Regions from separate parts of the Cupriavidus sp. FW306-1B-F12B genome, predicted to be linked through region 1. Evidence: riboswitches for the same ligand, from Rfam matches in the RefSeq annotation. Region 1 holds a riboswitch; the other holds the start of a gene.
What was found. A riboswitch is a leader RNA that binds a small molecule or an ion and turns the genes downstream of it on or off. The one in region 1 is predicted to bind glycine.

Region 1 (14,828 bases):
TGACCTCGATGCCCATCGGCAGCGCGCGCGTGCGTACCACTTCCAGCGTCTGCGGCAGCACGTCGTCGGCCACGTAGAAGGTGTTCGAATCGTGCTTGTTCACGCGCTGCAGCAGCGTCATGGCTTCGGCCGCGGCAGTGCCTTCATCCAGCATCGACGCATTGGCGATATCCAGCCCGGTCAGGTCGGTGACCATCTGCTGGAAGTTCAGCATCGCCTCCAGGCGGCCCTGCGAGATCTCCGGCTGGTAGGGCGTGTAGGCGGTGTACCAGGCCGGGTTCTCGAAGATATTGCGCAGGATGACGCCGGGCGTGACGGTGTTGTAGTAGCCCTGGCCGATAAAGCTCTTCAGCACCCTGTTCTTGCCAGCCAGCCCGCGCAGCCTTGACAGCGCGGCTTCCTCGCTCAGCGGCTCGGTGAACTCGCCCATCGGCATGCCGTCGCGGCGGCGGATGGCGGCGGGGATGACGGCGTCGATCAGCGCGGCGCGGCTGTCATAGCCCAGCACCTTCAGCATGTGCTGCTGTTCGGGGGTATCGGGGCCGATATGGCGGGCGGCGAAGGCGTCGCGCGCCTCCAGTTCGGCCAGCGTGGGCCGGTTCACTTGGGCGGCGTTCATGGGAAGCGGGGCGTTCATTGGCAAGAACCTCGTGAGGTGCGCGCCGGCCGGTGGTCAGCCGGGACGGCGCGCGTCAGTCTGCAGTGGCCGGTCCAACCATGGACCGGCGCGGCCGGCGTCAGGCGCCGACGCTGGCCTTGTAGGCGTCGGCCGACATCAGGCCGTTGACGTCGTCGCCGTTGGCCGGCTTGAGCTTGAACAGCCACGCGTCGAAGGCGTCGGCGTTGACGCTCTCCGGGGCAGCCGTGGCGGCCTCGTTGACGGCGATCACTTCGCCGGCCACGGGGGCGTAGATGTCGGAAGCGGCCTTTACCGATTCCACCACTGCCAGCGCATCGCCGGCACCGACCGACTTGCCCACTTCGGGCAGTTCCAGGAAGACGATGTCGCCCAGCGCGTCCTGCGCGTGGTCGGTGATGCCGATGGTGAGCGTGCCGTCGGCTTCGACGCGTACCCACTCATGCGACTCGGTGTACTTGAGGTCAGCGGGGAAATTCATGAAGGTTCTCCGGATACAGATTTGTTTCTTGTTGGGTGATGCCTGCCCGGCGAAGCTGCCGGCAGGCGAGGGCGACCGTTGGGTGAGCCTCAGCTCACGAGTGCCTTGCCATTACGCACAAACGGCAGTTTAACCACAGTCGCGTTGAGTTTGCGGTCGCGGATCTCCACCTGCACGGTATCGCCCACGGCGACATCCTTGGGCAGGCGGGCAAAGGCGATGGACTGGGACAGCGACGGGCTGAAGGTGCCGCTGGTGATTTCACCGTCACCGGCCGGCGTGATCACTTTCTGGTGGGCGCGCAGGACGCCGCCCTTGTCACGCAGGATCAGGCCGAGGAATTGCTGGCGCGAACCGGCCGCGGCCAGTGCCGCCTTGCCGGTGAAGTCACGCTCGCTCTGCAGGTCCACCGTCCAGGCCAGGCCCGCATCCAGCGGCGAGGTGTTGATATCCATATCCTGGCCGTACAGGTTCATGCCGGCTTCCAGGCGCAGCGTGTCGCGCGCGCCCAGGCCTGCGGGGCGCACGCCGGCGGCGTTCAGCTTTTCCCAGACGGCGGCGACGTTCTCGGCCGGCACCACCAGTTCGAAGCCGTCTTCGCCGGTGTAGCCGGTGCGCGCCACCATGATCTCGCCGATGGCCGGGTCCTGGACCACGGCGGCGTTGAAGGGCTTGAGCGTGTCCGAAGGCTGGGTCGAGGGGAAGGTGCTCCACACCCTGGCGCGGGCGTTGGGCCCCTGCACGGCGACGATGGCCAGAGGCTGCGCGCCTGCAGGCGCAACATCGTCGCGGCGCGGCGTGATGGTCACATCGCTGCCGGTGGCGGCATTGCGCGCGCGGATCCATTCGATGTCGCCCAGCGCGGTGCTGGCGTTGACGACCAGGCGGAAGCGGTCCTCGGCAAAGAAGTAGACGATCAGGTCGTCGATGACGCCGCCTTTCTCATCCAGCATGCAGGAGTAGAGCGCCTTGCCCGGGGTCCGCAGCTTGTCGACATTGTTGGCCAGCAGGCCGCGCAGGAAGCTGCGGGTATTGGCGCCGGCGAGGTCGACCACGCACATGTGCGACACGTCGAACATGCCGGCGTCGGTGCGCACGGCATTGTGTTCTTCGATCTGGGAGCCGTAGTTGACCGGCATGTCCCAGCCGCCGAAATCAACCATGCGGGCGCCGAGGGCGCGGTGGATGGCGTTGAGGGGCGTGGCCTGGAGCGTCATGGAATCCTCTGGGGCAGTCTCGGTTGGCGAAAACAAAAAAGGGCCATCCGCCGCAACGCTCGCCGCGCCTGAATGTGGCGTGGCAATCCGCTGCGGCGGATGACCCCTCTGTCCTCGATACCTGAGAGATTACAAGGCGGATCCTGCCGGACCCCTTCCTCGTGCGCCCCTTCGGTGGGCACGCTCGCCACGAATGGCGGGTGCCGCTCTCCAGAGTTCGGCATGCATTGTGTGCATATTGCATGCCGATCCGATCGGTCCGTGGTGCCTGAGAGTTTTCGGGTGATACCCCTTCGGCGGCGCAGGCGATGCGCGCTCTCCCGGTCGGATGCGCGCAATGTACGGGAGGCCCCGGCCTTTGTCAAACCGGCCAGGGGAGCCTGCCGTACCTGTCGCTGCGGTGGTCTGGCTTACTTCTTCTTGTCGTCGGTGACAACGTTACCGATCACGCCGCCCACGGCCGCGCCACCCAGCGTACCCAGCGCGCTACCGTCGGTGAGGATGGCGCCGCCCACGGCGCCCGCGCCCGCGCCAATGGCGGTATTACGCTGCTTCGGGGTCATATCCGCGCAACCGGCAAAGGCCGCGACGGTCACGCCGATCAGGGTCACCTTGGTCAAAGTCTGCAGGGTTTTCATTATTGGCTCCGATGTGATGATTCAAGCATGTCAACCCCGCCGCGCAGGCCAGGGGACATACTAGTTAGAGCGTTTGGTTGCGCGATTGGCTCCGGCCTTTACGAAGTGTTACGCCGGTGACACAACCGGCCGTGTCAACGCGGTTTGCGCTGACTGACCTGCCGCGGCCAGCGTGTTAACATCGGCAGCTTTGCTGCCATGCCCGTTTTTTGGGTGCTGGCGTGTCCCGCCTGGCCTGCCGCTGTTCCTGCCGATTTCCCTGCCTCCAACCGCATCCCACGCATGACCCATGGCCTGAACTCCGCCCAATCCGAAGCCGTCCGCTACCTGGACGGCCCTTGCCTGGTGCTGGCCGGGGCGGGCTCCGGCAAGACCCGGGTGATCACGCAGAAGATCGCGCATCTGATCGAGGACAAGGGCTTCGAGCCGCGCCATATCGCCGCCGTCACCTTTACCAACAAGGCCGCCAAGGAGATGCAGGAGCGCATCGGCAAGCTGATGGAGGGCAAGACCACACGCGAGGGCAAGCGCATTCCGCTCAAACAGCTGACGGTCTGTACCTTCCACTCGCTCGGGGTGCAGATCCTGCGCATGGAGGCCGAGCACGTGGGCCTGAAGCCGCAGTTTTCGATCATGGATTCGGACGACTGCTTCGGCCTGATCCAGGAGCAGCTGGGCACCACCGACAAGAAGCTGATCCGCGGCGTGCAGGGCACGATCTCGCTATGGAAGAACGGCATGGTCGATCCGGAGGCAGCGATCGCGCAGGCCGCCAATGCCGACGAGCACCAGGCCGCGCTGGTCTACCGCAACTACGTGGCCACGCTGCACGCCTACCAGGCGGTGGATTTCGACGACCTGATCCGCCTGCCCGCCGAGCTGTTCGCGCGCAATGAAACGGTGCAACTCAAGTGGCAGAACCGCCTGCGCTACTTCCTGGTCGACGAATACCAGGACACCAACGCCTGCCAGTACCAGTTGCTGAAGCTGCTGGCAGGCGGCTCGCACCTGCGCGCGCCGGCCTTCACCGCGGTCGGCGACGACGACCAGGCCATCTATGGCTGGCGCGGCGCCACGCTGGACAACCTGCGCGGGTTGCAGACCGACTTCCCGGACCTGAAGGTGATCAAGCTGGAGCAGAACTACCGCTCCACGGTGCGCATCCTGGAAGCCGCCAACGCGGTCATCGCCAACAACCCCAAGCTGTTCGACAAGAAGCTGTGGAGCGAGCACGGCATGGGCGACCCCATCGCCATCCACCCGATGAACGACGAGGAGCACGAGGCCGAGTCGGTGGTGTTCCGCCTGTCCGCGCACAAGTTCGAGCGCCGCGCGCAGTTCCGCGACTACGCCATCCTGTATCGCGGCAACCACCAGGCGCGGCTGTTTGAGCAGATCCTGCGGCGCGAACGGATTCCCTATGTGCTGTCGGGCGGCCAGAGCTTCTTCGACAAGGCCGAGATCAAGGACATCTGCGCCTATCTGCGCCTGATTGCCAACCCCGACGACGATCCCGCCTTTATCCGCGCCATCACCACGCCGCGCCGCGGCGTGGGCAACACCACGCTGGAAGCGCTGGGCACCTTTGCCGGACAGGCCAAGGTGTCGCTGTTCGAGGCCGCGATGATGGGCGGCATCGAAGGCAAGCTGCAGCCGCGCCAGCTGGAGCCGCTGCGCGTGTTCTGCGAATCGATGGTACGGCTGGCCGACCGCGCGGCCAAGGATCCCGCCACCGTGGTGCTGGACGACCTGATGGAAGGGATCCACTACGAGGCCTACCTGTACGACAGCTTCGACGAACGGCAGGCGCAGTCGCGCTGGACCAATACGCTGGAATTCCTCGACTGGCTCAAGCGCAAGGGCACCAAGCCCGAAGGCGCCGAGGGCGAGGAAGCCACCGGCTTCGACAATGCCGACGGCCTCGGCAGCGAAGGCAAGAACCTGCTGGAGCTGACCCAGACCGTGGCGCTGATGAGCATGCTGGAAGGCCGCGAGGAAGATCCCGACGCGGTGCGGCTGTCCACGCTGCATGCGTCCAAGGGGCTGGAGTATCCGCACGTGTTCCTGGTCGGCGTGGAGGAGGGCATCCTGCCGCACTGCCGCGAAGAAGAGGACATGAGCGACGAGAAGATCGAGGAAGAGCGGCGATTGATGTATGTCGGCATCACCCGCGCCCAGCGCAGCCTGCATGTCAGCTGGTGCAAGAAGCGCAAGCGCGCGCGAGAGACCTACTCGTGCCAGCCTTCGCGCTTTATCGGCGAGATGAAGCTGGAGGAGGCGCCTGCGCCGGTGGATGAAACCCCGGCGATGAGCCCCAAGGACCGGCTCGGCGCGCTCAAGGCACTGCTGGGAAACGGCGGCAAGACAGCCCCGGGCTGAACGGGCGCTACAGTCCCGATACAAAGGCCTACCAGGCTGACAAGACGCGGGGTGCAGGCATGCCTAGTATGGCGGCTGTGCTGCTCGCGCCGTTCGACCGCGTCGAATCCTCGCGCAGCCGCGCCACCGGCGGGGTCGGCATGGGGTTGTCGATCGCGGTCGACATTGCCGCGCGCCATGGCGGCGAGCTGACCCTGAGCAACCGCCCCGAAGGCGGCCTGCGCGCGCGCCTGTCCCTACCGCGCGGCTGACGCCGCCAGCGTGACGTACTGCGAGCCGCGCTGCCCGTGCGTGAAGTCGAGCGGGAAATCGCCCACGTCCACGCGCCCCTGCAGTGCCCGCCGCATCTCGGCCGCGCCGCTGCCGCGCAGGCCGGCCAGCGCGCGCGCCAGCCATGCCGCGCCGATATAGCCAGCCAGCGTGGCCGGCGACGGCGGCTCATCCAGGTATTGCTTCATGCGCGCCACGTGTTCCTTCACCACCCGCAGCGTTGCCTGTTGCGGCCCGGGCGCGACCTGGGTCAGCACCATGCCGCCGTTGTAGCCAGCGCCCAGGATCTCGCGCGCGGCGGTGGCGCTGACCGACGACAGCCCGACCAGGAAACCGTACCAGCCCTGCACCGCCAGCGCGCGGCCCAGCCCGGCGTAGGCAAGGGTATCGCCCGCCACGATCACCGCGCCCGGGCGAGTGGCGGCGATGCGCCGGGCGGCGGCCTCGGGATTGGCGTCGAGCGGCACTGCGCGCGTCCCGGTCTGCGCCTCCAGCCGGGCCAGCGACGGGGCGGCGAAGTCCGGCGCCAGGGCCAGCGCGATGCTGGTCAGGCCGTAGCTGCGCAGCTGGCGTACCGCCGCGTCCAGTTCGGCCTGGTAGTCGGCACGGGTGAACCAGACGTTGTCGGCCGCCAGCGCAAGCCCCGACAGCGGCGCCACGATCTGCACGCCGCGCCGGCCCAGCTCGGCCGATGCCGCCAGCGCCGGCAACAGCCGGTCGCCCGGGCCGAACAGCAGCTCGGCGCGTTCGGTATCGGCCAGCGACACCGCCTGCGCCAGCGCGCGGCGCGGGTCGGGATCGGCGTCACGGACCACGTGCGCGATGCGCACCGGGCCGTTGCCGGCGTTGACAGCATCGAACATGACCTTGGCCCCGGCCAGGTAGTCGCGCGCAAGGTCGGCTTGCGCGCCGCCGCGGTCGAGCAGGTGGCCGACCACGACCGTGCGGCGCGCCTGCGTCTGCGACAGAGCTGGCCAGGCGGGCAGGGCCAGGGCCGCGCCGGCGGCGGCAAGCAGGCGGCGCCGGTGCCGGGCCGGTGCTGCCAGGTGGCTGCGCAGCGGTGGGTACGGCGGATGCGTTGATGTCTGGTCGGGAGTTGGCATTGCAGGGGCAGGTGACGCGCGGGCCGGCGGTGGCGCGCAGCGTATCCGCCACACATGACACCAATGTGACGCCCGCCGCCCGCAGGTCCAATGCCCGCGCTTGACGGCGGTCAACGCGCCAGCGGCGGTGCGGCCCTACGATGGGCCGTCATACACCCATACCCCCGCGCCCCCATGATCCCGTCTGCCATGACTTTCCCTGCGCCCGACCGCCGCGCACTGTCCGACTTCCGCGCGCTGGCCGGCCGCATCGACGGCAACGGCCCGCGCTATACCTCGTACCCGACGGCCGACCGCTTCCGCAACGGGCCCGACCTGTCGCTGTACCACGACGCACTCGCCGCCTGCCGCGCCGACGCGCCGGCGCCGCTGTCGCTGTACCTGCATATCCCGTTCTGCGAGAACATCTGCTACTACTGCGGCTGCAACAAGATCATCACGCGCGACCATGGCCGCAGCGCCCGCTACGTCAACTACCTGGGCCGCGAGATGGCGCTGGTGGCAGACCGGCTCGGGCCGCGCCGCCAGGTGCTGCAGTCGCACTGGGGCGGGGGCACGCCGACCTTCCTCGACCCCGGCGAGATGCGCCGCGTGATGGCGCTGCTGCATGAGCATTTCGAGCTGGCGGCCGAGGGCGAGCATTCGATCGAGATCGATCCGCGCCGCGTCGACCACGCCCGCATTGCGCTGCTGGCCGAGCTGGGCTTCAACCGCGTCAGCCTGGGCGTGCAGGATTTCGATCCCGAGGTCCAGCAGGCCATCCATCGCATCCAGCCGTTCGAAGAGACCCGCGCCGTGGTGGATGCCGCACGCACGCTGGGTTTCCGCTCGGTCAGCCTGGACCTGATCTACGGCCTGCCGCACCAGACCGCGGCGCGCTTTGGCCGCACCATCGAGCAGGTGCTGGCGCTGCGTCCCGACCGGCTCTCGGTCTATAGCTACGCGCACCTGCCGCATGTGTTCAAGCCGCAACGCCGCATCGACGAAAACGCCTTGCCGCCCGCCGGCGAGAAGCTCGACATCCTGGTCTCCACCATCGAGCGGCTGACCGCCGAGGGCTACGTTTATATCGGCATGGACCATTTCGCGCTGCCCGACGACGACCTCGCCGTGGCCCAGCGCGAAGGGCGGCTGCAGCGCAACTTCCAGGGTTACTCAACGCACGCCGGCTACGACCAGGTCGGGCTCGGCATTTCCGCGATCGGCGCGATCGCGGGGCGCTACGTGCAAAATGCGCGCACGCTGGACGAGTACTACGGCGCGCTCGACCACGGCCGCCTGCCGCTGGCGCGCGGCGTGGCGATGAGCGTCGACGACCACCTGCGGCGCGAGATCATCGGCGACCTGATGTGCAATGGGGTGCTCGATATCCCGGCGCTGGAAGCGCGCCACGGCATCCGCTTCGGCACGGCCTTTGCGCCGGAACTGGCCGACCTTGCTGCACTGGGCGCTGACGGGCTGGTGCAATGCGCGCCGGAACGCATCACCGTGACGCCGCTGGGCCGGTTGCTGGTGCGGCGCGTGGCGATGGTGTTCGACCACTACCTGCGCGAGGACGCCGCGCGGCCCGCGGACACCGGTGCCCAGGCCGTTGCCGCCAACGATGGCGCGCAGCCGGTGCGCTTCGTGCCGCGGGCGCGGTACTCGCGCGTGGTGTAGCGGCCGCGCAGGCGGTACGGACGAAAAAAAGCCCGCGCAATATGCGCGGGCTTTTCGTTTGCAGCAGGCGGACTTACTTGGCGGCGTTGGCCATGTAGTCCGAAGCGGCGATCACGTCCGCGTCCGGGCCGGCGTAGCCACCCTTGGGCGGCATCACGCCCTTGCCCTTGAGCGCAAAGTTGTGGACCGCGTCCATGCCTTCCTTCAGGCGCGGCGCCCAGGCGGCCTTGTCGCCGAACTTGGGCGCACCTGCCACGCCGGCGGCGTGGCAGGCGGCGCAGACCTGCTCGTAGACCTTCTTGCCCACGTCGGCCGAGGCGGCCGGCGCAGCAGCAGGTGCGGCGGCAGCGGCTGCCGGGGCCGCTGCAGCGGCCGGTGCAGGCGCGGCAGCGGCGGCCGGACCGGCGGCGGCATCAGGGGCTGCGGCGGTCGCCAGCGCGGCGGCAGCCGGGGCAGCCGGTTCCGGGAACTTGGCGCCGCCGGCGTCGGCCATGTAGACCACGGCACGGGCCAGTTCGTAGTCGGCGTAGTCGTCCGGCGTGGTGCCGGCGCGCGCGGCCATCGCGCCCTTGCCGTTTATCACCGACTTCATCAGGCCGTCAAAGCCCTGGCCGATGCGCGCGGTCCAGTCGCCAGCGTTGGCGTACTTGGGTGCACCCGCTGCGCCGGTGGCGTGGCACGCGGCGCAGATTTCCTTGTAGACCTGCTCGCCCGTCTTGAAGACGCGCGGCGCATTGGGATCCTTGATTTCGAGCGAGGCGACCGGCTTGATGCGGTCGTTGACGGCTTCCGCCGTGGTGGCGGCGCCGGCGCTTTCAGTCGAGCCGTGTCCGACAAAGTTGACCAGCAGAATGATCACGATGATCGGCACCAGGAAAGCCGCGATCACAACTGCGATCAGCTGCTTCGGGGTTTTGATGGGAGACTCGTGTTCGTCGTGTTCGTTGTGGACGTCGCTCATACAGAACTCTCAGTTTTGCAGGAAACCTTCTGGCCGCTTACGCTCGGCTTGCTTATTCTGGCCCGGTCTTGGTCACTCGCTGACCGCTGTCCGGCCCCATCCGGGCCGCCCGTGCTGGCTGCGGCCCTTGCCTGACTTGGGTCTGTTGCTATTTGCGCGCTGCGGACTGTCTCCCGGACCGGGCCTGATTGTCGCCGACAACAAGCCGCGCGGCCTTGACCCCGGTCGACTCATTGCATCGGCGGTGTGGCGGGCACGATTTGACGCAAATAGCTGGCGATTATAGCGCCAAAGGCCCCCCGCCAGTGCCAAAAAGCGGCGGTTGCGAGACGTTCCCTGAAGCCCCTGGCGGGCCCGCATGGACGGCACGGGGCAAACGCGGTATCCTATGCGACTTTCCTGCGGCGGCACTCGCCCGCCGCAACCGCTGTACCCACAAACCGGTTGCAAAACCGTCCTGTGCGCCCGTAGCTCAATGGATAGAGTACTGCCCTCCGAAGGCAGGGGTTGCTGGTTCGATCCCAGCCGGGCGCGCCAAATTTCCTCCCGATATGTCGTGCCATGATGCTGGCCCTGAAGCAAGCGCATGCGCCGGCCGTCAGTTCGTGCCGGCGGGAGCCGGGACGATTCCCGGCGCAGGCTCCGGCACGCGATCGTCGCTGACCACCCGGTTGCGGCCGGCCGCCTTGGCCGCGTACAGCCGGCGGTCCGCCACCTGCAGCATGGTGTCGAGGTTGTCGGTGCCGTCCACTCCCATGTCGGACACGCCGATCGATACCGTGAACTGGATATTGCCCTTGGCAGTGGCATCGGCGGCCGGCTCGCACACGGTCTGGCCCAGGATCTTGCGCAGGCGCTCGGCGGTTTGCGTGGCTTCGTCCAGCGATGTGCGCGGCAGCAGCAGCGCGAATTCCTCGCCGCCGACGCGTGCCGGCACGTCGATGGCGCGCACGGTCGCGCGCACCACGTCGGCCAGCTTCCGCAGCACGCGGTCGCCGCTGGCGTGGCCCCAGTTGTCGTTGATGCGCTTGAAGCGGTCGATATCGATCATCAGCATCGACATCGGCGTCTTGTCGCGCAGGCAGTGCTCGTACTCGATGCCGAAGCGCGCCTCGAACTCGCGGCGGTTGGTCAGGCCGGTCAGCGCGTCGGTCTCGGCCAGCTCGCGCAGCGCCTCGCCGCGCGCCTGGTAGTGCGAGAACAGCTTGCCGATGCCCTGCAAGGTGACCCACATCAGCAACGCCAGCGCCAGCGCGCTGGCGGCCAGCACGGCGCTCAGGTGCGACGCCGTGCGCAGCAGCAGGTCGGTGGCCGAGAAGTAGTCGACCAGCGCCAGGGTGCTGCTGCCGATGCGCTGGAACATGATGCGGCTGCCGTCGGCGGCGCGCAGCGTGCCCGAACCGCGCCGGAACATTTCCCGCGCCGTGGCTTCGTGCCAGGAGGCAGGCAGGATGGCGGACAGCTTCTCGCCGCGCCTGACGTCGCGGGTGCTGGCACCGACCAGGTTGCCGTCGATATCGACCAGAAAGCGCTGTACTCCTTCGGGTGTGGTCCGGGTCAGGTACGCGTCCATGCTGTGCTGTGAGATCTCGGTGATGGCCACACCACGGAACTGGTGGTCCAGGTAGACCGGCACGCTCAGCGACAAGTACATATCGTCGCTGCCGTCGGCCACGGGGCCGAAGTTCCAGCGCATGCCCTGGTCGGGATTGGCCTCGGGCAGGTGCTCGCGGATATAGCCGGTGGCGGCGACGCGCCGCAGCGTGGCGGCGGCGTCAGCGGGCGGCACCGGCGGATAGGCGACGAAGAAGCCATTGTTCGAAACGTACGTCAGCTTGCGCGCCACCAGCGGGTTGACCGGCTCGGCGCTGATGAGCTGGCTGAGGCCACGGGCCACGTACAGGCCCGCCAGCAGGTCGCCGTCGCGGCGGGAGAAGCCTTCCAGGCCCGCCAGCAGGGCGGGGCTGACGCCGAGCAAGACCGCATCGCCTTCCGGTGCGGGGAGTTCCCAGACGTCGTCGTTACGGTGCTCATAGGCCGCCTTCAGCGGCGGGTCAGGCTCGATCGCGTGCGGGCCCGTCTGCAGGCGGATCAGGTGCTGCGCAAAACTGCGCACGCTCATCAGCCGCTCGGCTTCGACATTCAGCACCGAACTGATACCGGCGACCTGCAGTTGCTGGCCCTGCTGCAGCGACCGGATCTCGTGATCGCGCAGCAGCCCGAGGCCATGGACGGAGAGCATCACCAGCAACATCGAGGCAACTGCAAACGACAGCACCACAAAGCGCTGCGGCGTGCGCACGGCTTGTTCCCAGAGGCGGTCGAGCAGAGTGGCAAGGCGGGGGCGCATGGTGAAGTTCCAATAGGCTTCGGCGGGCACGCGGACACTGCGCATCGTAAATCACGGATAGTGCCGCACAGCGAGGGCAATCAGCGAAGCTGGGCTTATCATGCGCCGCCCGAAACAAAAGACAAAGCGGGGCGACTACCCATTGCTTAGTTCGGAATAATCTAGCCCTGGCAAGTACCGTCACGGATGCAATTTACGTCACCGGGGCAGCACAGCGGCGCGGCTTAAATCGCGCGCTGAAAACTTTCTGCACGCACCTCGCTGTGTGGCGCGCCAGTGCTGATAGATTCACTCGATTCACGCAATCTCGCGCGGCGGGCCGTGTGCCGCGCTCCCGGAAACCACCATGGCAATTTCGACAAAGCCGCGCAGCGCGCTGGCGGCACTGTTGCTCGCCGGCGCGCCAAGCTCCGTGCCCGCCGCACCGCTGAGCCTGCCGGGCTCGCTCCCCAATATGGCCGGGCTTGGCATCGGCTCCACCACAGAGTTTGCCGGCGGCAAGGGCCGCAACGACGTTGACGATCCGGTGGTCTCGCGCCTGCACGAGATCGACACCACGGTCGAGGCCGGCGGCTACCTCGGCTATGAATACCTGAACCAGGGCCGCGTCCCCTGGCGCTTGGGCGGCGGCGTCAACGTGATGACCAATGCCGGCATCGTCTACGGCGGCATGCATATCGCTGCAACGGGTTCGCTGTGGGTGCCGCTGCACCCGCGGGTCTATGCGGGGGTCGGACTGGGCGCGGCGTGGGTCAGCGGCAGTTTCAACTGCACCTATTTCGGCGTCACCCCATCGGATTCGGCGGCGAGCGGCCTGCCTGTCTATAGCCCGGGCGGGGGCCTGGAACAGTTCACCGGCTGGCTGGCGTTGCTCTACGGGGGGTAATGGTCTACGGCCAGCGCCTGACCAGCGATGCTGCCGACAGCCCCATCGTGACCCAGCGCGGTACGCGCAACCAGGTCACTTACGGGGTCGGTATCGGCTATGCGTGGCGGTAGTGCCACCAGCGCTTGCTATGATCCCACCATGACCGACGACCTCGTCATCCCCCATCACGAATACCTGATCACGGCGATCCGGGCGCAGGGTGCGGGCGGCCAGAACATCAACAAGGTGTCCAATGCCGTGCACCTGCGCTATGACGTGCATGCCTCCTCGCTCGCGCCTGACCACAAGGAACGCCTGCTGGCGCTGCACGACCACCGCATCACGCGCGACGGCGTGGTGGTGATCAAGGCGCAGCAGTTCCGCAGCCTCGACCAGAACCGCGACGAAGCGGTGCGGCGGCTGCACGAACTGGTGCGCAGCGTGGCCGCGCCGCCGCGCGTGCGCCGGCCCACGCGGCCGACGCTGGCCTCGCGCCGGCGCCGGCTGGAATCCAAGAGCCAGCGCAGTCAGGTCAAGGTGCTGCGGGGCCGGGTGGTCGACTAGCGCCGCAGCAGTCCGGCTTCAGGTCCCGGTCTTGAATGCCGCGAGCGCCGGCACGTTGTCGCCGGCATCCGCCTGCGGCGGCTCGAAGCGCGCGCCCGGGCGCCGGTAAGCCGGAAAGAAGCCATCCAGGTCATCCAGCGTGGCTTTGTCGCCGCCGGACAGCGCCACGTACCGGTCGGGGTCCACCACCAGGCGCTGGGTCCGGTACACATGCGTATCGTGCGAAAAGCCGCGCTTGAACTCATACAGGGAGTCTTTGGCCGAACCCAGCCCGCCGCCCAGGTGCAGGTAGTGCAGGCCGTTGGTGCGGCCCCATTCGCGCGCGGCATGGATCACAGTCTTGGTCGGCTGGAGGTGGCGGTACGCCCAGTCCCAGGCGGACAGGTGATATTGCATGATGCCCGTCCCCCGGGCCACGGTGAACAGCGCCGCGCCGATCATGCAGCCGTCTTCCTCGGCCACGAACAGCAGCAGGTCGTCGCCCAGCGCGCGCACCAGGGTGCGGTAGTACTGCGCGTCGAAGAAGTAGTAGGGCAACGCGCCCAAGCGCGCCATGGTCGCGTTGTACAGCGCGATAAAGCGCGGCAGCATGGCGAAATCTCGGTCCAGGCGTGCGCTCACGCCCGCGCGCCGGGCGCGGTTGATGCCCAGCCTGTGGCGCGCCTGCGTTTCGTGCCATAGCTGCTCGGCACTCTTGGTCAGGTCGACGGATACCGTCTCGCCCTGATCCACCACCAGCCCGAGGCGGCTGTTCCAGTCGGCATTGAGCAGTGGGTGCAGGCGGATAAACCACGACACGCAGCCGCACTCGCGCAGCAGCGCGAGCGCCGCGCCCAGTGCCTCCTCGGCAAAGCCGGCCGGGACATCGGTGCTCAACACCGGGCCGCCGTAGCCATAGGCCGAGGTGGCATCCCAGCTGCCGCAGGCAATGGGCCGGCGCACCAGCGGAACCAGCAACTCGTGGGCGCCGTCACGCACCAGTACCGCGGCGGCGCTGCCGTGGTCGCTGCGCTCGGCGGCAGTATGCCAGCCAGGCGTGTGGTAGCAATCATGGCGACATCGCGCCAGCGTGTCGCGCCACACGGGGCTTGTCGGTTCCAGCACGCTCGATCGCATCGAAAACTCCCTGTCAGGTAGCCGGCGCCGCGCCAGTGTCAGGCCGCGGCGCCGGGGGCATTGCTTGCCCCGGGCTTCAGCGCGCGGATTGCAGCGCGGCAATGCGCTGCTCAATGGGCGGATGGCTCGAGAACAGCGCCAGCCACGACTTGCCGCCGGCGATGCCCATCGCCTGCATGTTCTGCGGCAGGCCGTCCGGGTCCAGGCCGCCGAGGCGGCGCAGCGCCGACACCATCGGCGTGGGCGAACCCATCAGGCCGGCCGCGCCGGCGTCGGCGCGGAATTCGCGGTGGCGCGAGAACCAGGCCACGATGATGCTGGCCAGGATGCCGAACACGATTTCGCAGACGACCACCGTGACCATGTAGCCGATGCCCGGCCCGCTCGACTCCTCGTCACTCTTGCGCAACATCGAGTCGACGAAGTAGCCGACCACGCGCGCCAGGAAGATCACGAACGTGTTGACCACGCCCTGGATCAGCGTCAGCGTCACCATGTCGCCATTGGCCACGTGCGCCACCTCGTGCGCCAGCACCGCTTCGACTTCGTCGTGCGACATCGACTGCAGCAGGCCGGTGGACACCG
Region 2 (14,828 bases), on a different contig from region 1:
CCTGGCTACGCTTGCTGCTTGGGGCGGGTTATATCTCTTCGGCATTGTAGTGTTGCGCGGGACAGGAAGTTTGTTCGACACGAAGCAGCATGCATCGAATCTGTTCTTTGTTGGCTGGTTCGTGTCTATGGTCGCAGCCTCATTAATTGGTGGATGGCTTGGATACTCATCCGGGCGAAGATAGGGCATCACGTCCACTATTCTTCAAGCGTATACATGCGCCGCCCCATGCTTCCATCATGGCGCGGCGCTGTTCGCGCACAGTGGCCCCTATCCCACAAATGGGAGAGTGGGAGAAAACACCCGCGAACTCAGGCCTTGGCCAATGCCAGCGGCGCACCCGGCGCGACTGCCACGTTCGCGCCGAAATGCTGGTCGACAACTCCCGCCACCATATCAGCCGTCACCGCCGACAAAGTCCACCCCAGGTGCCCGTGCCCGGTGTTGTAGAAGATGCATGCCGCCCGCCCGCGCCCCACGCGCGGCAGCATGTCCGGCATCATCGGCCGCAGCCCGGCCCAAGGCACCACGCTGCGCGTGCTGACGCCGGGAAAGCACTGCTGCACCCATTCCACCAGCGGGCGGATGCGGTCGGCGCGGATATCGCGGTTGTAGCCGTTGAACTCGGCGGTGCCGGCCACACGGAAGCGGTCGTCGCCCAAGCGGCTGGTGACCAGCTTGGTTTCGTCGTCGAGCAGGCTGACCACCGGTGCGGCGGCGCGGCTGGCCTCGTCGGTCAGGTTGACCGTGATCGAATAGCCCTTGACCGGATAGATGTTGACCCGGTCGCCCAGCCCCGCGGCCAGCGCGCGGCTGGCGGTGCCGGCGCAGATCACGGCGCCATCGAAGCTGGAGGTGGCCGTGTCGGCGCCGTCCTGCACGGTCACGGTGGCGCGCCTGCCGTCGGCCTTCACCGCCTGCACGTCCTGGCCGTACAGGCAGCGCACGCCCAGCCGATCGATGGCTGCGGCCAGGCCGCTGGTGAACTTGTGGATGTCGCCGGTGGAATCGCTCTCGGTGAAGTAGCCGCCGTAGTACGAGCCGGCCAGCGTCGGCTCGATCGCGCGCATCTCCTCGGGCGTCACGGCGCGCCGCTCCAGCCCGCCCTGCGCCAGCAGCGCCGAGACCCGGCCGGCATGCTCGAAGCCGGCCTTGTCGCGGTAGATATGGAGGATGCCTTCCTTCTTCAGGTCGAAATCGATGCCTTCCTGCGCCGCCCAGGCGAACAGGTGTTCACGCGCGGCGATGGCCAGGCGCGCGGTCTCGATGGTGTTGCGGCGGTAGTGGGGGATGGCGGCGATGAACTCGGCGAACCAGGACAGCTTGTGCCAGTTGGGCCGGGGATTGACCAGCAGCGGGGCGTCGTTGCGCAGCATCCATTTCATGCCCTTGACGATGGTCGACCAGTGGGTCCAGACCTCGGCGTTGGAGGCCGACAACTGGCCGCCATTGGCGAACGAGGTCTCCATGGCGGCATAGCGGTGGCGTTCGAACAGTGTGACGGAGAATCCGCGCCGGGCCAGCGCGTAGGCCGTGGTGACACCCGTGATGCCACCGCCGATGACAGCGATTGATTTCATGATCTGCAGGTTCCAGGAACGTCGATGGTGGGAGCCCGGACGCAATATGCGTGGCGGACGCCCCCTCTGTTCTGGACCTGAGAGATTCACGACACCCGGCCGCGAGGGCGGGGCGCGCTTGCTCCTTCGGTATGCCGGCGGACGATAGCGTCCGGCATTCTTCAGAGTGCACTGACTGGTGATGCCGGTCCTTTTGCCTGAGAGTTTCCGGGGCGGTTGCTCCTTCGGCGCTGTCCGCGGCGGGCGCCGCGACAGTCTCTCCCTGCATCACATTGGCTTGATGCCAATCGGGGCAATGTAGTGACAAGGCTCGACGTTGGATATGCGGGTTAACGCTTAGGCGGCCTGCCGCCCGCGTCGCTATGTCGCATCGGCCTGCGTCCCCGTGCCCCATAAAATGTCAGCGCTCGCTCTCGGGGAGAGGCGCCGTATGCTGCGCTCAGGTGGAGTGAGTCGAAAAAGACGACAACAAGGTTTTCCAGTGAAGAAAAATCGCATTGCACTGGCCGTTTCGGCGGTGCTGATGGGCCCCGCCGTCGCCGCCGCCCAGGTGGTGGACGCGCCCGAGCCGCTGCAGGAGGTGGTGGTCTCGGCCAAGTCGGAGCGCGCCGAGACGCCGGCGATACCGCCCAACACGCCCTCGCCGGCCTACGGCATCAGCAGCCGCCGCATGGCCGACTTCAATGTGGTGAACACGGAAGACGCCCTCAAGTACGCGCCCAACCTCGCCGTACGCAAGCGCTTCATCGGCGATATGAACTCGATCATCTCGGTGCGCAGCACCAGTTCGCGCCAGTCGGCGCGCGGGCTGGTGTATGCGGACGGCCTGCTGCTGTCCAACCTGCTGGGGTCGGACTTCAGCTTCCCGCCGCGCTGGTCGCTGGTCAACAGCGCCGAGATCGAGCGCATGGATGTGCTGTACGGCCCGTATTCGGCGCTATATCCCGGCAACTCGCTGGGTGCGACGGTGCTGATCACCACGCGCACGCCGGAGAAGCTCGAGGGCGATGCCAGCGTGCAGCTGTTCACGCAGCGCTTCAGCCTGTACGGCACGCACGACAACTTCAACGGGGTCCACGCCAACGCCTATGTGGGCGACCGCGTCGGCCCGTTCTCGTGGCTGGTCAGCGTGGACCGGCAGGACAGCAAGAGCCAGCCGTTGAGCTTCTATACCGCGGCACGCTCCACGGCCCGCGCCACTTCTGCCGACAAGCCGGTCACCGGCGCCTACTTCGACCAGGACCAGACCGGCCGCGACCGCGTGGTGATGGGCGTGAACAGCGAGGGCGTCACCCACACCGTGCAGGACCAGCTCAAGCTCAAGCTTGGCTACGACATCACCAATACCCTGCAGGCGCAGTTCACCGCGGCCTACTGGCAGCAGGACCGCTCCAGCGCCACCGGCAGCTACCTGCGCGATGCCGATGGCAATGTTGTGTCGAGCGGTCCCGTGAATATCGGCGGCTATCGCTATGTGATTCCCGCCAACGCCTTTGCCCCCAGCAATGGCGAGGACGCGCGCTGGCTCTATGGCCTGTCGCTGCGCACGCGCAATGAGACCGGCTGGAATTTCTCGGGCGTGGCGTCGCTGTTCGATGTCAGCAAGGACATCAGCCGCAGCGCCAACACCGCCGGCAGCGGGCCGGGCACGGTGACCTATGGCGACGGCACCGGCTGGCGCACGCTCGACCTGAAGGCCGACTACCGCCCGCAGCTGCTGCAGGGCGGGCACTGGGTCACGTTCGGCTACCACTATGACAATTACCGGCTGAGCAACACCACCTACAACACCTCGGACTGGCAGGCGGTCACCATCACCGCCTTCAACAACGCCTTTGCCGGCAAGACCGAGACCCAGGCGCTCTATGCGCAGGACGCCTGGTACTTTGCCGAGGACTGGAAGCTGATCCCCGGCGTGCGCTACGAACACTGGCGCGCCTATGACGGCAGCCGCAGCCAGCCCGGCGTGGACATCGGCTACCCGGTGCGCAGCGAATCCAACTGGTCGCCCAAGCTGGCGCTGGAGAAGGCCTTCGGGCAGGACTGGCTGGGCCGCTTGTCGCTGGGCCAGGCCTATCGCTACCCGACTGTCAGCGAGCTGTTCCAGGGCCGCATCACCGGCACCGCGCTGATCAACAACGATCCCAACCTGCGGCCCGAGCGGTCATTCTCGAAGGACCTGACCTTCGAGCGCACGCTGGATTCGTCGTACTTCCGGGTCTCGGTGTATGAGGACGATATCCGCGATGCCCTGGTCAGCCAGACCAATACCACGGTATTCCCGACCGTCACCAGTTTCCAGAACGTCGACCGCGTGCGCACCCGCGGCATCGAGCTGGCCTATGACGCGCGCGATGTGTTCGTCAGCGGCTTCGACCTGTCGGCCAGCGGGGCCTACAACCATTCGAAGACGCTCGAGAACGCCAACAACCCGGCCTCGGTGGGCAAGTACTTCTACCGCATTCCCAAGTGGCGGGCCAACCTGATGGGCACCTATCGCATCACGCCGGCCTGGGCCGGCACGCTGGCCATGACCTATTCGGGGCGGCAGTACAATACGCTCGACAATTCCGACGTCAATCCCGACACCTTCGGCGGCACCAGCAGCTTCCTGACCTTTGATGTCAAGCTGACGTACCGGCCTGCGAAGAACGTGCGCCTCGGGCTTGGCATCGACAACCTCACCGACCAGCGCTACTACGTCTACCACCCGTATCCGGGCCGGACGTTCTACGCCGAGGCGAAACTTTCCTTCTGAGCACGTGAACAGGCTGACCATATCCATGCAAGGCGTTCGCCCCGGTTTCCGCTTGATCGTTGCCGGGCTGATGATGGCCGGTGCCGCGCTGGCCGCGACCGCGCAAACGCACGGCGATCACAGCGGCCACGGCGCGCAGGCCAAGGCCGCGAAGATGAGCGAGCTTGGCACCGGCGCCGCGTTCGACCGAAACGGCAAGCTGTGGGTCGCCTACAAGGACGGCCCTTACGTCGCGGTACGTGCATCGACCGACTACGGCCGCAGCTTCGGGCCGGCGCAGCATGTCAACAACGTGCCGGAGCAGGTCGCCGCCGATCATGAAAGCCGGCCCAAGGTCGCCGCGGGGCGCGACGGCGAGATCTTCGTCACCTGGACCCAGCCGCTGCCCAAGCCGTGGACCGGCTTTATCCGCTTTGCGCATTCCGCCGATGGCGGCAAGTCCTTTGCCGAACCGCTGACGGTGCATGCCAACCGCGACCAGATCGCCCACCGCTTCGACGCCATCGCGGTGGACAACGCCGGGCGCGTCTTCGTCAGCTGGATCGACAAGCGCGACGTGGTTGCCGCCGAGGCGCGCAAGCGGCCGTACGCCGGCGCCGCGGTCTACTACGCGGTCTCGGCCGACCAGGGCAAGACCTTCCAGGGCGACTACAAGATTGCCGACCAGTCGTGCGAATGCTGCCGCATCGCGCTGTCGCCCACGCCCGACGGCAAGATGCTGGCGCTGTGGCGCCATGTATTCCCGCCCAACGCGCGCGACCACGCGCTGGCGCTGCTGGGCACCGACGGCAAGGCCACGCCGATGCAGCGCGCCACCTTTGACGACTGGCGCATCGACGCCTGCCCGCACCACGGCCCCGGCGCTTCGGTGGCGCCCGATGGCACGGTGCACATGGTCTGGTTCAACGTGCGCGAAGGCAAGCCCACGGTCTCGGTGGGGCGCTGGAAGGACGGCAAGCTGCAGGCACAGCGCCCGCTGGACGACCCGCGCGCGCAGCATGCCGACATCGTCGCGCTGAACGACAACGAGATCGCGGTGGCCTGGAAATCGTTCGACGGCCAGCAGACGCGGCTGTCCGCGATGCTGTCGCACGATGGCGGCAAGACCTGGCAGACGCGCAAGCTGGCCGGCACGGAGCGCGACTCGGACCAGCCGCACCTGCTGCAGCATGCGGGCCGCGCCTACGTGCTGTGGCGTACCGAGGCCGAGGGCTTCCAGGTGTTCCCGCTGGGCAAGGAGGGTGCATGATGCCATCCCGCCGCAAGCTGCTCGCCGCTGCCGTCCTGACCCTGGCGATGACGGCCGCCAATGCCGGTAGTCAACCGGCCGACCGCGTCGCCGTGTTCGCATCGGCCAGCGCCGCCCAGCTGGCGGCCAGCCAGAAGGGCAAGCCCTTTGTACTGGTGGTGTGGTCGCTCGACTGCGTCTATTGCAAGCGCAACTTCGACGCCATCGGCAAGCTGCGCGCGCGGCATCCGGACCTGCGCGTCGTCACGCTGGCGACGGACAACCCCGACGCGCTGCCACAGGTGCAGCAATTGCTCCAGCGCGTCAGGCTCACGCGCAACGCGTGGGTGTTCGGGCACGAGCCGCAGGAGCGGCTGCGCTATGCGGTCGATCCGGACTGGATGGGCGAGATGCCGCGCACCTACTTCTATCGCGCCGATGGCCAGCGGCACGGCGTGTCCGGCGTGATCAGCGACGCCGACTGGGGCAAGCACCTGCGCTGGGCTGGCATCGCCGGCTGAGCGCGCACCGGAATTCCATGAGGCCAGCGCGGGCCCGCAGCCCACGCTGGAGCGCGCCTCAGGCAAACGCGGTTCACCGCCTTTCTTGTCGGCTGCGCCTGCGTGACGCGCAGCGCAGCGGCGTGCCATAACCCCTCCCCACACATCGGTAGTTTCCCCACTCGGCCTCCATAAAACGGGGCGGTAGTATTCGCCCGTGGTGGTTCAATAAAGAAACAGATGTTCAAATATGAACATATGGGGGCTGCCAGGGTGCCTGGCAGGTTGCCGCCACAGGAAGCAGGGGAGACAGAATGAAATTCAACAGATACGCGGCCGGCCTGGCTGCCGCCATGCCGCTGGTGGCGGCGGCGCAATCGGTGACGCTCTATGGGGTGATCGATACGGGTGTGGAATACCTCAACCACGTGGGTGCGGCGGGAAATGACCTGGTGCGCCAGCCGTCGCTGGCTGCGACTGTGCCATCGCGCTGGGGCTTGCGCGGTTCGGAAGACCTCGGCAACGGGCTGAAGAGCGTGTTCGTGCTGGAATCCGGCTTCGCGCCGGATTCAGGCGTCTCGAATCAGGGCGCGCGACTGTTCGGCCGGCAGGCCTTCGTCGGGCTGAGCGGCCCGTGGGGACAGATCGGGTTTGGGCGCCAGTACACCATGCTGTTCTGGGCGCGTCTGGATACCGACATCCTTACCTCCAACGTCTACGGTGTCGGCTCGATTGACAGCTATATCCCCAACACGCGCGCCGACAACGCGGTCTCGTACAAGGGCAAGTTCGGTGGCGTCACCGTTGGCGCCACGTACAGCCTGGGCCGCGATACCGTCAATGCGGGACCGGGCCCGGCCGGCACCAACTGTGCGGGCGAGAACCCCGCGGACTCGCACGCCTGCCGCGAATGGTCGGCCATGCTGATGTACGAGACTGACTGGTGGGGCGTGAGCGCCGCCTACGATTCGCTGCGCGGCGGCCCCGGCGCCTTTGGTGGCCTGACCCGGAGCAGCCTGAAGGACGACCGCTTCTCGCTGGGCGGCTACATGCTGCTGCCGCGGACCAAGCTGGGCCTGGGACTGCTGTCTCGCAACAACGAAGCAAGCAGCACCCCGCGCAGCGACCTCTGGTTCGCGGGGGCGTCCTACGACATCACGCCCGCGTTCAACCTTGCCGGCGAAGTCTTCTACGTGAAGTACCGGCGCAGCGCGAACAAGGCCTGGCTTGGCGCGATCCGGGGCACCTACGCGTTCTCGAAACGCACCTCCGTGTATGCCACGGCGGGCTATATCGACAACGGCGGCCAGTCGGCGCTGTCGGTCAGCGGCGGCAGCCCCGGCGGCAATCCCAGCGCGGGCGGCAACCAGGCCGGCGTGATGCTCGGCGTCAAGCAGATCTTCTGAGGCGCTGCAGCGCTGTCACCCTTTTCAATAGGTAGAACGATGAAATCATCCCGCTTGCTGGCGATGCTGACCGGCATCGCCCTGATGTGTGCCACGGCCTTGTCGGTCGCCGCCACGCCCGCCCCGGCTGCGGCCGCCCCGGAACGCACTGACCATTTCCGCGTGACGCTGCTGGGCACGGGCACCCCGGTGCCTTCGGCAACGCGCGCTGGCTACAGCACGCTGGTCGAGGCCGGCGGCCAGAAGCTGGTTTTTGATTTTGGCCGCAATGTGGCCGTGCGCCTGTGGCAGTTGCGGATTCCGCTGGGCAGCGTCGACGCGCACTTCCTGACGCACTTCCACTCGGACCATCTGGTGGGACTGCCCGACCTGTGGCTGACTGGCTGGCTGCGGCCGCCCTACGGCCGCCGCGACAAGCCCATGGCGCTGTACGGCCCGGCGGGCACGCGCGCGCTTGCCGATGGGCTGCGCCAGGCCTTTGCCGCGGACATCGCCATCCGGCACAAGGATGAGGGCAGCGCGCTTGCGGGCATCACCATCGATGCCCGCGACGTCGCGCCCGGGGTCGTCTATGAAAAAGACGGGGTCCGCGTGACGGCATTCGAGAACGACCACGGCGACAACATCCGGCCGTCGTATGGCTACCGGATTGACTATCGGGGCCGGGTGGTGGTGCTGTCGGGCGATACCCGGTTCAGTCCCGCCGTGGTCGCGCAGGCAAAGAACGCCGACGTGCTGGTGCATTGCGTCACGCTGATCCCCGATGCGCTGCTGGCTTCCAACCCCGCGTACCGTGCCATCTACGATCACCTGTCCTCGCCGGAGGATGCCGCGCGGGTCTTCCAGGCTGCGGGGCCGAGGCTGGCGGTGTTCAGTCACATCGGCCTGAACGGCGATGCCACGGTCGGGCAGATTGCCGAGCGGGTCCGCAAGACGTATGCCGGTGAACTACTGATCGGCGAGGACCTGACGCGCGTGGAGATCAGCCTGGATGGCCGTGCCGGGACGCCGGGTGGCGTCGCGGTGTGGCAGGAGCGACCGTGAGCCCCGGCGCGCCGCGCCATCCCCTTGCGTTCAATCCGGCTTGATTCCCGCGCGCGCAATGATGGGCTTCCAGCGCTGCTGCTCCTGCGCGATAAAGCGCGAGAACTCCGCCGGCGTGTCGCCCACCACAATCGCCGCATCCGCGCTCAGGCGCTCGACCGACGACTTGCTCTTCACTGCTTTCACGGTGGCGTCCGCCAGCTTGTCGGCGGCCGCCTGGGGCAGAGATGCCGGTGCCAGCAGGCCATACCACTGCGTCATTTCGAAGCCGGGATAGCCTTGTTCGGCAACCGTTGGCACGTCGGGCAGCTGGGGAATGCGCTGGGTCGTGCCGGTGGCGATGCAGCGCACCTTGCCGGCCTTGATGAACTGGATGATCGCCGGCGCGCCGACCGCGGCTGCGTCCAACCGCCCCGACAGCAGGTCAGTGATCTGCGGACCGCTGCCGCGATACGGCACATGGGTGATGAAGGTGCCGGTCGCGGCCTTCAGGTATTCAAAGGCCAGATGGCCGGCGCTGCCGTTGCCGGCCGAACCGTAGTTCAGCTTGCCGGGCTTGCTCTTGGCCAACGCCACGAACTCCTTCAGGTTCTTCGCGGGGACGTCCGGGTGGACCACGTACAGGCTCGGCACCTTGGACAGCAGCGAGATCGCGCGGAAGTCCTTGACGGGGTCATAGGGCAGCTTCGGGAAGATAAACGGATTGACCGCCAGCGTGCCGATATGGCCGAGGATCAGCGTGTGGTTGTCATCGGCGCGCGCGACTTCGCCCATGGCGATATTGCCGGCCGCGCCGGGCTTGTTCTCGACGAAGACTGACACGCCTAGCAGCTTGGTCAGCTCCGCCGCGGTGGAGCGGGCCACGATCTCCGAGCTGCCGCCCGGCGCGAACGGCACCACCAGCCGGATCGGCTTGGCCGGCCAGGCCTGGGCACGCGCCAGCGTTGGCGCCAGCGCGCACGCGCCCAGTGCGGCGGTGGTCTTGAGCAGATGGCGGCGAAGGGGATTTATCGGGGTCATGCATTTCTCCTGAAAGTTCTGTAGCTGGGCCGTGGTGGGGCAGAGTCGGTGCCAGTTGGTGCTATTCGGGCTTGATGTTGCCGTCCCGGATGACCTTGGCCCACAGCCGGGCCTGCCCGTCGATGAATTGCCGTGCCTGTGCTGGCGGCGCAGCGACGATCTCGCCGCCCAGCTCGGCCACGCGTTGCCGGATCTCGGGGCTGGTCATGACTTTCTGCAGGGCGTCAGCGAGCTTCGCTGCGATCGGGTCCGGCGTTGCGGCGGGCAGGAAGGCCGCGTTCCATTCATAGACCTCATAGCTCGCCACGCCGGCTTCCTGCATGGTGGGCACGGACGGCAATGCCTGGGTGCGGGCATGGCTGGTCACCGCCAGCGGCTTCAGCTTGCCGGCCTTGATGTGCTGCAGGCTCGAAGCGACGTTGGCAAAGAACAGCGGCACCTGGCCGGCGATGACATCGGTCATGGCGGGGCCGCCGCCCTTGTAGGGCACATGCAATAGGTCGACCCCCGCGCGCTGCTCGAACAGCACGCCGGCCAGATGCTGCGCCGAGCCATTGCCCGAGGACGCAAAGGCGACCGAGCCCGGCTTTTGCCTGGCCATGGCCAGGACGTCGCTGACCTTGCTGGCGGGAAAGCCCGCCGTGGCCACCAGCACGTTGGGATAGCGCGCCAGCACGCCGACCGGCCGGAAGGCCTTGTCCGGATCGTAGGGCAGGCGCGGATAGAGGCTGGGATTCACCGCATAAGAGGAGGCATCGACCATCATGGTGTAGCCGTCCGGTGCCGCCTTGGCGACATAGGCGGCACCGATCTGCCCGCCGGCACCCGGGCGGTTCTCGACGACGACGGTCTGGCCCAGCTCGCGCCCGAGACCCGGCGCGATCAGCCGTGCCATCAGGTCCGCGCCGCCGCCCGGCGGATACGTCACCACGATCGTGATGGGCCGTGCCGGCCAGGCCGCGGCGGTGTCGGCGGCCTGCGCCAGCGTGGTGGTGGCGATCAGGGCAGCGACCGTGGCGGCGATTGCGTGGCGTGCGTGCATGGGTCTGTCTCCTCGGCGCGGTCCGTCAGCGGACGTCCGCGGTATAGCGAAAGGCAAAGGCGTCGCCCCGCGTCAGCCGGTATTCGATGCAGTTGCCGCCCAGGTCGAAGGCATGCCGGGTCACGACCGCGCACGGATGCGCATCCGGCAAGTCCAGCAACGCTGCCTCGTCTGCTGCCAGCGTGCGGAAGGTCACTTCGTCAACGGCGCGATGGACCGTGATGCCGCAGGCGCTGCCCAGCAGCGGGTAGAGCAGGTCGCCCCACTGCGCCGCAGGGAGTTGCTGCAGGGCTTCGCAGCGCGGCAGCGGCAGCCAGATCGATTCCAGCAGCCGGGGCGTGTCCTCCAGCCAGCGGCGGCGCGAGATCGCCAGCCCGCGCGCACCGGTCGGCAGCCCGAAGCGGGTTGCCATGGCCTTGTCCAGGCGCACGGTGCGGCACGACAGGATTTCCGAGCGCGGCACCGCCGGCGCGCCATCGGCGCCGCCGAAGCGGAAAAACCGCATCAGGCTGGCCCCGCTGAGCCCCTTGCGCACGAAGGTGCCCTTGCCTTGCACGCGCTCCAGCAGACCCTGCTGGACCAACACGGCGATGGCCTGCCGGATGGTGCCCAGCGCAATGCCGAACTCCTTGGCCAGCGCGCCTTCCGCAGGGATGGCGCTGCCGGGCGCCCACGCGCCCGAAACAATATTTGCCTGCAGTTCCGCCGCGATCTGGCCGTAGCGGCTCAGGCCCGCGGCGGTGGTTGTAGTCTGGAGCAGCGCGTTGTCTGGCATGCCGAACCCGTGCTAAATTGATGTCAATGTCATCTAGAGGACTAGAATACTGACGCGGGTTCGGATGCCATATCCGGATATACCCGCGCCACTGAGCCGCGCCACGGAGGGGCTGACTGATGAGCAAGCGCGCTTTGCCGCTGGTGGATACCCACTTCCACGTGTTCGATGCCGGAGTGGCCGCGCCATCGGCCCGCTACCGGCCGCCCTATGCCGCTGACCTGAAGGACTGGCACGCCCGGCTTGCCGGATTGGGGGACCTGTATGGGGTGGTGGTGCAGACCAGTTTTCTCGGCACCGACAATGCGGCGCTGCTGGCCGCGCTGCAGGCCATGCCCGGGCGCTTGCGCGGCGTCGCGGTGGTCGGCCCTGAGGTAACGGATGCGGAACTGGCTACGTTGCACGCGGCCGGCGTGCGGGGCATCCGCCTGAACCTGTATGGCGATCCGGACTGGCAGCGCATTTCCACCGCGCCGTGGCGCGGGCTGTTCGCCAGGATCGCCGGGCTCGGCTGGCATGTCGAACTCCATACCCGCAACGGTGATGGCGGCATGGTGCTGGCGCAGCTTGACGCGGCCCTTGGCAATGCCGGCGCGCCGGTCGTGCTTGACCACTTCGGCCGGCCAGGTGCAGAGGGAGCCGAGGACACGATCTTCGACGTTGCGACTGCCGTGCGCGCGCGCCGCCAGGTCTGGGTGAAGATCAGCGCGCCGTACCGGCTTGCATCCCCTCAGGACTGGACCAGGTTTGCGCAGCGATGGCACGAAGTCGTGGGAGCTGACCGGCTGCTGTGGGGCAGCGACTGGCCATGGACCAACCATGAGGCGCCGGCTCGGGTCGACGAGTGCCGGATGCTTGCCGCATGGCCGGGGCAAGGGGCGCCCGGTGACAGCGAAGCGGCCGGCGCGGCCTTGTCCGCTGCGCTCCGGTGGCGCAACGCGGCAGCGCTGTACGGGTTTGCGGTGAAGGGATAGCGGGCGGCTGGCGCCGCCGGCTTCAATCCAGCGCCAGCACCCCGGGAATCGCTTCCACCAGCAAATCGATCGTCACCCTCAGCTTGTTCGGCAGGAAACGGGCTGGCCTGGACGCCGCGCAGGCCAGCACGCTGACCTGCGCCGGCCTGACGGCCTGACGGCCTGGCAAGCCCTGGCCGAGGCCACGGTGACGCGGCCCGGCGACACCGTCGTGGTGATCGGCACCGGCGGCGTGGCCCTGTTTGCGGTGCAGATCGCCCGCGCACAGGGCGCGCGCGTGATCGTGGTGTCAGGCAGCGACGACAAGCTGGCGCGCGTGCAGGAGCTGGGCGCGGCGCATGGCGTCCACCGCGGCCGCACCGCTGACTGGCCGGCTGCCGTGCGCGAGCTGACCGGCGGCCGCGGTGCCGACCATGTGCTGGAACTGGCTGGCGGAGACAACTTCGGCCGGTCGCTTGCCGCGCTGGCGCAGGGCGGCCGGATCTCGGTGATCGGCAATCTTCAGGGGGATGAGCTGCGCGCCAGCGTCTTATCCGGTGCTGCATGGCCGCGTGACCGTGCAGGGGATCGGCGTGTCGCACCGGCGCGCGCTGCAGGACCTGGTGCGTGCCGTGGACTGGCTGGCGCTGCGTCCGGTGATCGAGAGCGAGTATGGGTTCGGGGACTTGCCCGCGGCGCTCGACCACCTGGAACGCGGGGCCTTCGGCAAGGTGGTGGGGCGGCTGCGCTGAGGCGCGGGCCGGACTGCTATTTGCGAGCCTTGCCGCGCACGCTCTTTTTGGCCGCGGCGGCGCGCGCCGCTTCTTTTTCGGCCGCTGCTGCCGCGCCCAACTGCTCCAGCCAGGCCATGCCCTCGACATAGGACAGGAAATGCCGCAGGTATTCCGGCGACGTCTCGCGCATCAGGGACAGCGAACGATGCACGAGATGGTCGGTATTGAGCGGCCCGGCATTCTCCGGCACGCGCTCCAGCGACAGGCGGAAGTGCTGCTCGACGCTGACCCTGGCCCAGGTCTCGCGGAAGTAGTCGGCCAGGGCATCGACCAGCGGCGCGTCGGACTGGGGTGCGGTTGCCGGCACCGGCGTGGGCGATCGTGCATCGTTTGAGGCAACCGCGAGGGCGGGCCTGGCGCGCGCGGTGATGTCGTGCACGAGTGCGCCAAGCGCGCTGGCTGCCGGGCCGGCTGTTGGCGTGGGCGGCGCGGCACCATCGGCAACATCGCTGTCCTGAACTGTGTACCGCTGCACGATGGCTGCATACGCGGCGGCCAGGCCACGCAGGCGCTCATCCAGCAAGCTCCGCACCGCGCCACTGTGTGCGGCGGCGCGGCGGGCCAGCGCTTGCATCAGGCGGAAGCGCACGGGATCGGCATAGTCGGCGCCGCTGGCCTGCCAGGCGTCCAGTTGCGCGCGGATATCGGCTGCCACGTCGAGGCTAGCCATGTGCCTTCACCGTGCCTGCGGTCACGCGCGGCACCGGCGAGATCTCGACGCGCCGGTTCTTTGCGCGGCCCTCGGCATCGGCATTCGGTGTCACCGGCTGCTGCGAACCGAAGGCGGCCGAGAACACTGAGGTGGGCGGGATGCCGGCATCGATCAGGGTGCGGGTCACGGTCAGGGCGCGCTGCGCCGACAGCTCCCAGTTGTCGGCAAAGCGGCGGTTGCCTTCGCGCACCTGCTGGTCGTCGGTAAAGCCACTGACCATCAGGATCTCGTCGCGGCTGCGCAGGTAGGCCGACAACGGTTGCGCCAGGCTTTTCAGCAGATCGCGGCCGTCAGGTTGCAGCTGGTCTGAGTTGAGCGCAAACAGCACGTTGCCGCTGATGCCGATGCGGCCGTTCACCAGCGTCACGCGGCCGGCCGCCAGCGGCCCTGCCAGTGCCTTTTCCAGCGTCTCGCGGCGCTGTGCTTCCTCCTGCCGCTGCTTCACCTCGGCTTCCAGCCTGGCTGACAGTTCCATCTGCACGCCGATGACCCCCAGCAGGACCAGCACGAACGCGCCCAGCAGCACCGACATCAGGTCGCCAAAGACGGCCCACGCGGGAACGGTCGGCTCGACGCCGGCGTCAAGGTCCTCTCTCATGCCGCCTCTGCGCTGGGCGCTTGCTGGCCGGCGCGCTGCTGCAGGTCCTCAAGGATCTGCTTTTGCGACAGCATGCTCAGGTCGACGACTTCGCGCGCCTGCGCCACGTAGTAGGCCAGTTGCTCGTCGCTGCGCGTCATCGACTTGTCCAGCGCGGCCTCGATGCGCTGCAGGTGGTCGATCAGCTTGCCGTTGGATTCGCTGAACAGCTGCACCGCCACGCCAAAGGCCTCGCCCAGGCTCGCGACTTCGACCGCGCTGCCGGTGACCTGCGCGGCGATGTCGGTGAGCTTGCCGGTTTCGGATTCGACCTTGTCGGTAAAGCGCGTGCCGACGCGGTCCAGCAGGTCCGCCGTGGTGGCGACCAGGGTGTCGACCGCGCTGCGCTGCTCAGTGGAGGCGTGGCTCACGGCATCGA

Region 2: another riboswitch for glycine. It lies ahead of AC3WLE_RS11590 (D-amino acid dehydrogenase); the one in region 1 lies ahead of gcvT (glycine cleavage system aminomethyltransferase GcvT).

What each region holds. Positions count from the first base shown of each region.
Region 1 is NZ_JBYSXC010000007.1:56,900-71,727, reverse strand. Features, by position in the region: gene gcvP (aminomethyl-transferring glycine dehydrogenase) at 1-637, opposite strand, end outside; gene gcvH (glycine cleavage system protein GcvH) at 738-1,118, opposite strand; gene gcvT (glycine cleavage system aminomethyltransferase GcvT) at 1,208-2,335, opposite strand; glycine riboswitch at 2,434-2,559, opposite strand; glycine riboswitch at 2,581-2,668, opposite strand; gene AC3WLE_RS13990 (YMGG-like glycine zipper-containing protein) at 2,746-2,973, opposite strand; gene AC3WLE_RS13985 (UvrD-helicase domain-containing protein) at 3,256-5,352, shown strand; partial or broken gene AC3WLE_RS13980 (ATP-binding protein) at 5,433-5,603, shown strand; gene AC3WLE_RS13975 (ABC transporter substrate-binding protein) at 5,589-6,725, opposite strand; gene hemN (oxygen-independent coproporphyrinogen III oxidase) at 6,915-8,384, shown strand; gene AC3WLE_RS13965 (c-type cytochrome) at 8,458-9,345, opposite strand; tRNA gene AC3WLE_RS13960 (tRNA-Arg) at 9,807-9,882, shown strand; gene AC3WLE_RS13955 (diguanylate cyclase) at 9,944-11,695, opposite strand; gene AC3WLE_RS13950 (MipA/OmpV family protein) at 12,042-12,581, shown strand; gene AC3WLE_RS13945 (MipA/OmpV family protein) at 12,581-12,694, shown strand; gene arfB (alternative ribosome rescue aminoacyl-tRNA hydrolase ArfB) at 12,723-13,127, shown strand; gene AC3WLE_RS13935 (GNAT family N-acetyltransferase) at 13,146-14,231, opposite strand; gene htpX (protease HtpX) at 14,320-14,828, opposite strand, start outside.
Region 2 is NZ_JBYSXC010000005.1:321,586-336,413, forward strand. Features, by position in the region: gene AC3WLE_RS11590 (D-amino acid dehydrogenase) at 312-1,625, opposite strand; glycine riboswitch at 1,637-1,755, opposite strand; glycine riboswitch at 1,756-1,854, opposite strand; gene AC3WLE_RS11595 (TonB-dependent receptor) at 2,011-4,338, shown strand; gene AC3WLE_RS11600 (sialidase family protein) at 4,364-5,587, shown strand; gene AC3WLE_RS11605 (TlpA family protein disulfide reductase) at 5,584-6,087, shown strand; gene AC3WLE_RS11610 (porin) at 6,381-7,472, shown strand; gene AC3WLE_RS11615 (MBL fold metallo-hydrolase) at 7,512-8,516, shown strand; gene AC3WLE_RS11620 (Bug family tripartite tricarboxylate transporter substrate binding protein) at 8,547-9,536, opposite strand; gene AC3WLE_RS11625 (tripartite tricarboxylate transporter substrate binding protein) at 9,598-10,578, opposite strand; gene AC3WLE_RS11630 (GntR family transcriptional regulator) at 10,604-11,353, opposite strand; gene AC3WLE_RS11635 (amidohydrolase family protein) at 11,473-12,327, shown strand; partial or broken gene AC3WLE_RS11640 (zinc-dependent alcohol dehydrogenase family protein) at 12,435-13,058, shown strand; gene AC3WLE_RS11645 (DUF2894 domain-containing protein) at 13,075-13,770, opposite strand; gene AC3WLE_RS11650 (OmpA family protein) at 13,763-14,410, opposite strand; gene AC3WLE_RS11655 (DUF802 domain-containing protein) at 14,407-14,828, opposite strand, start outside.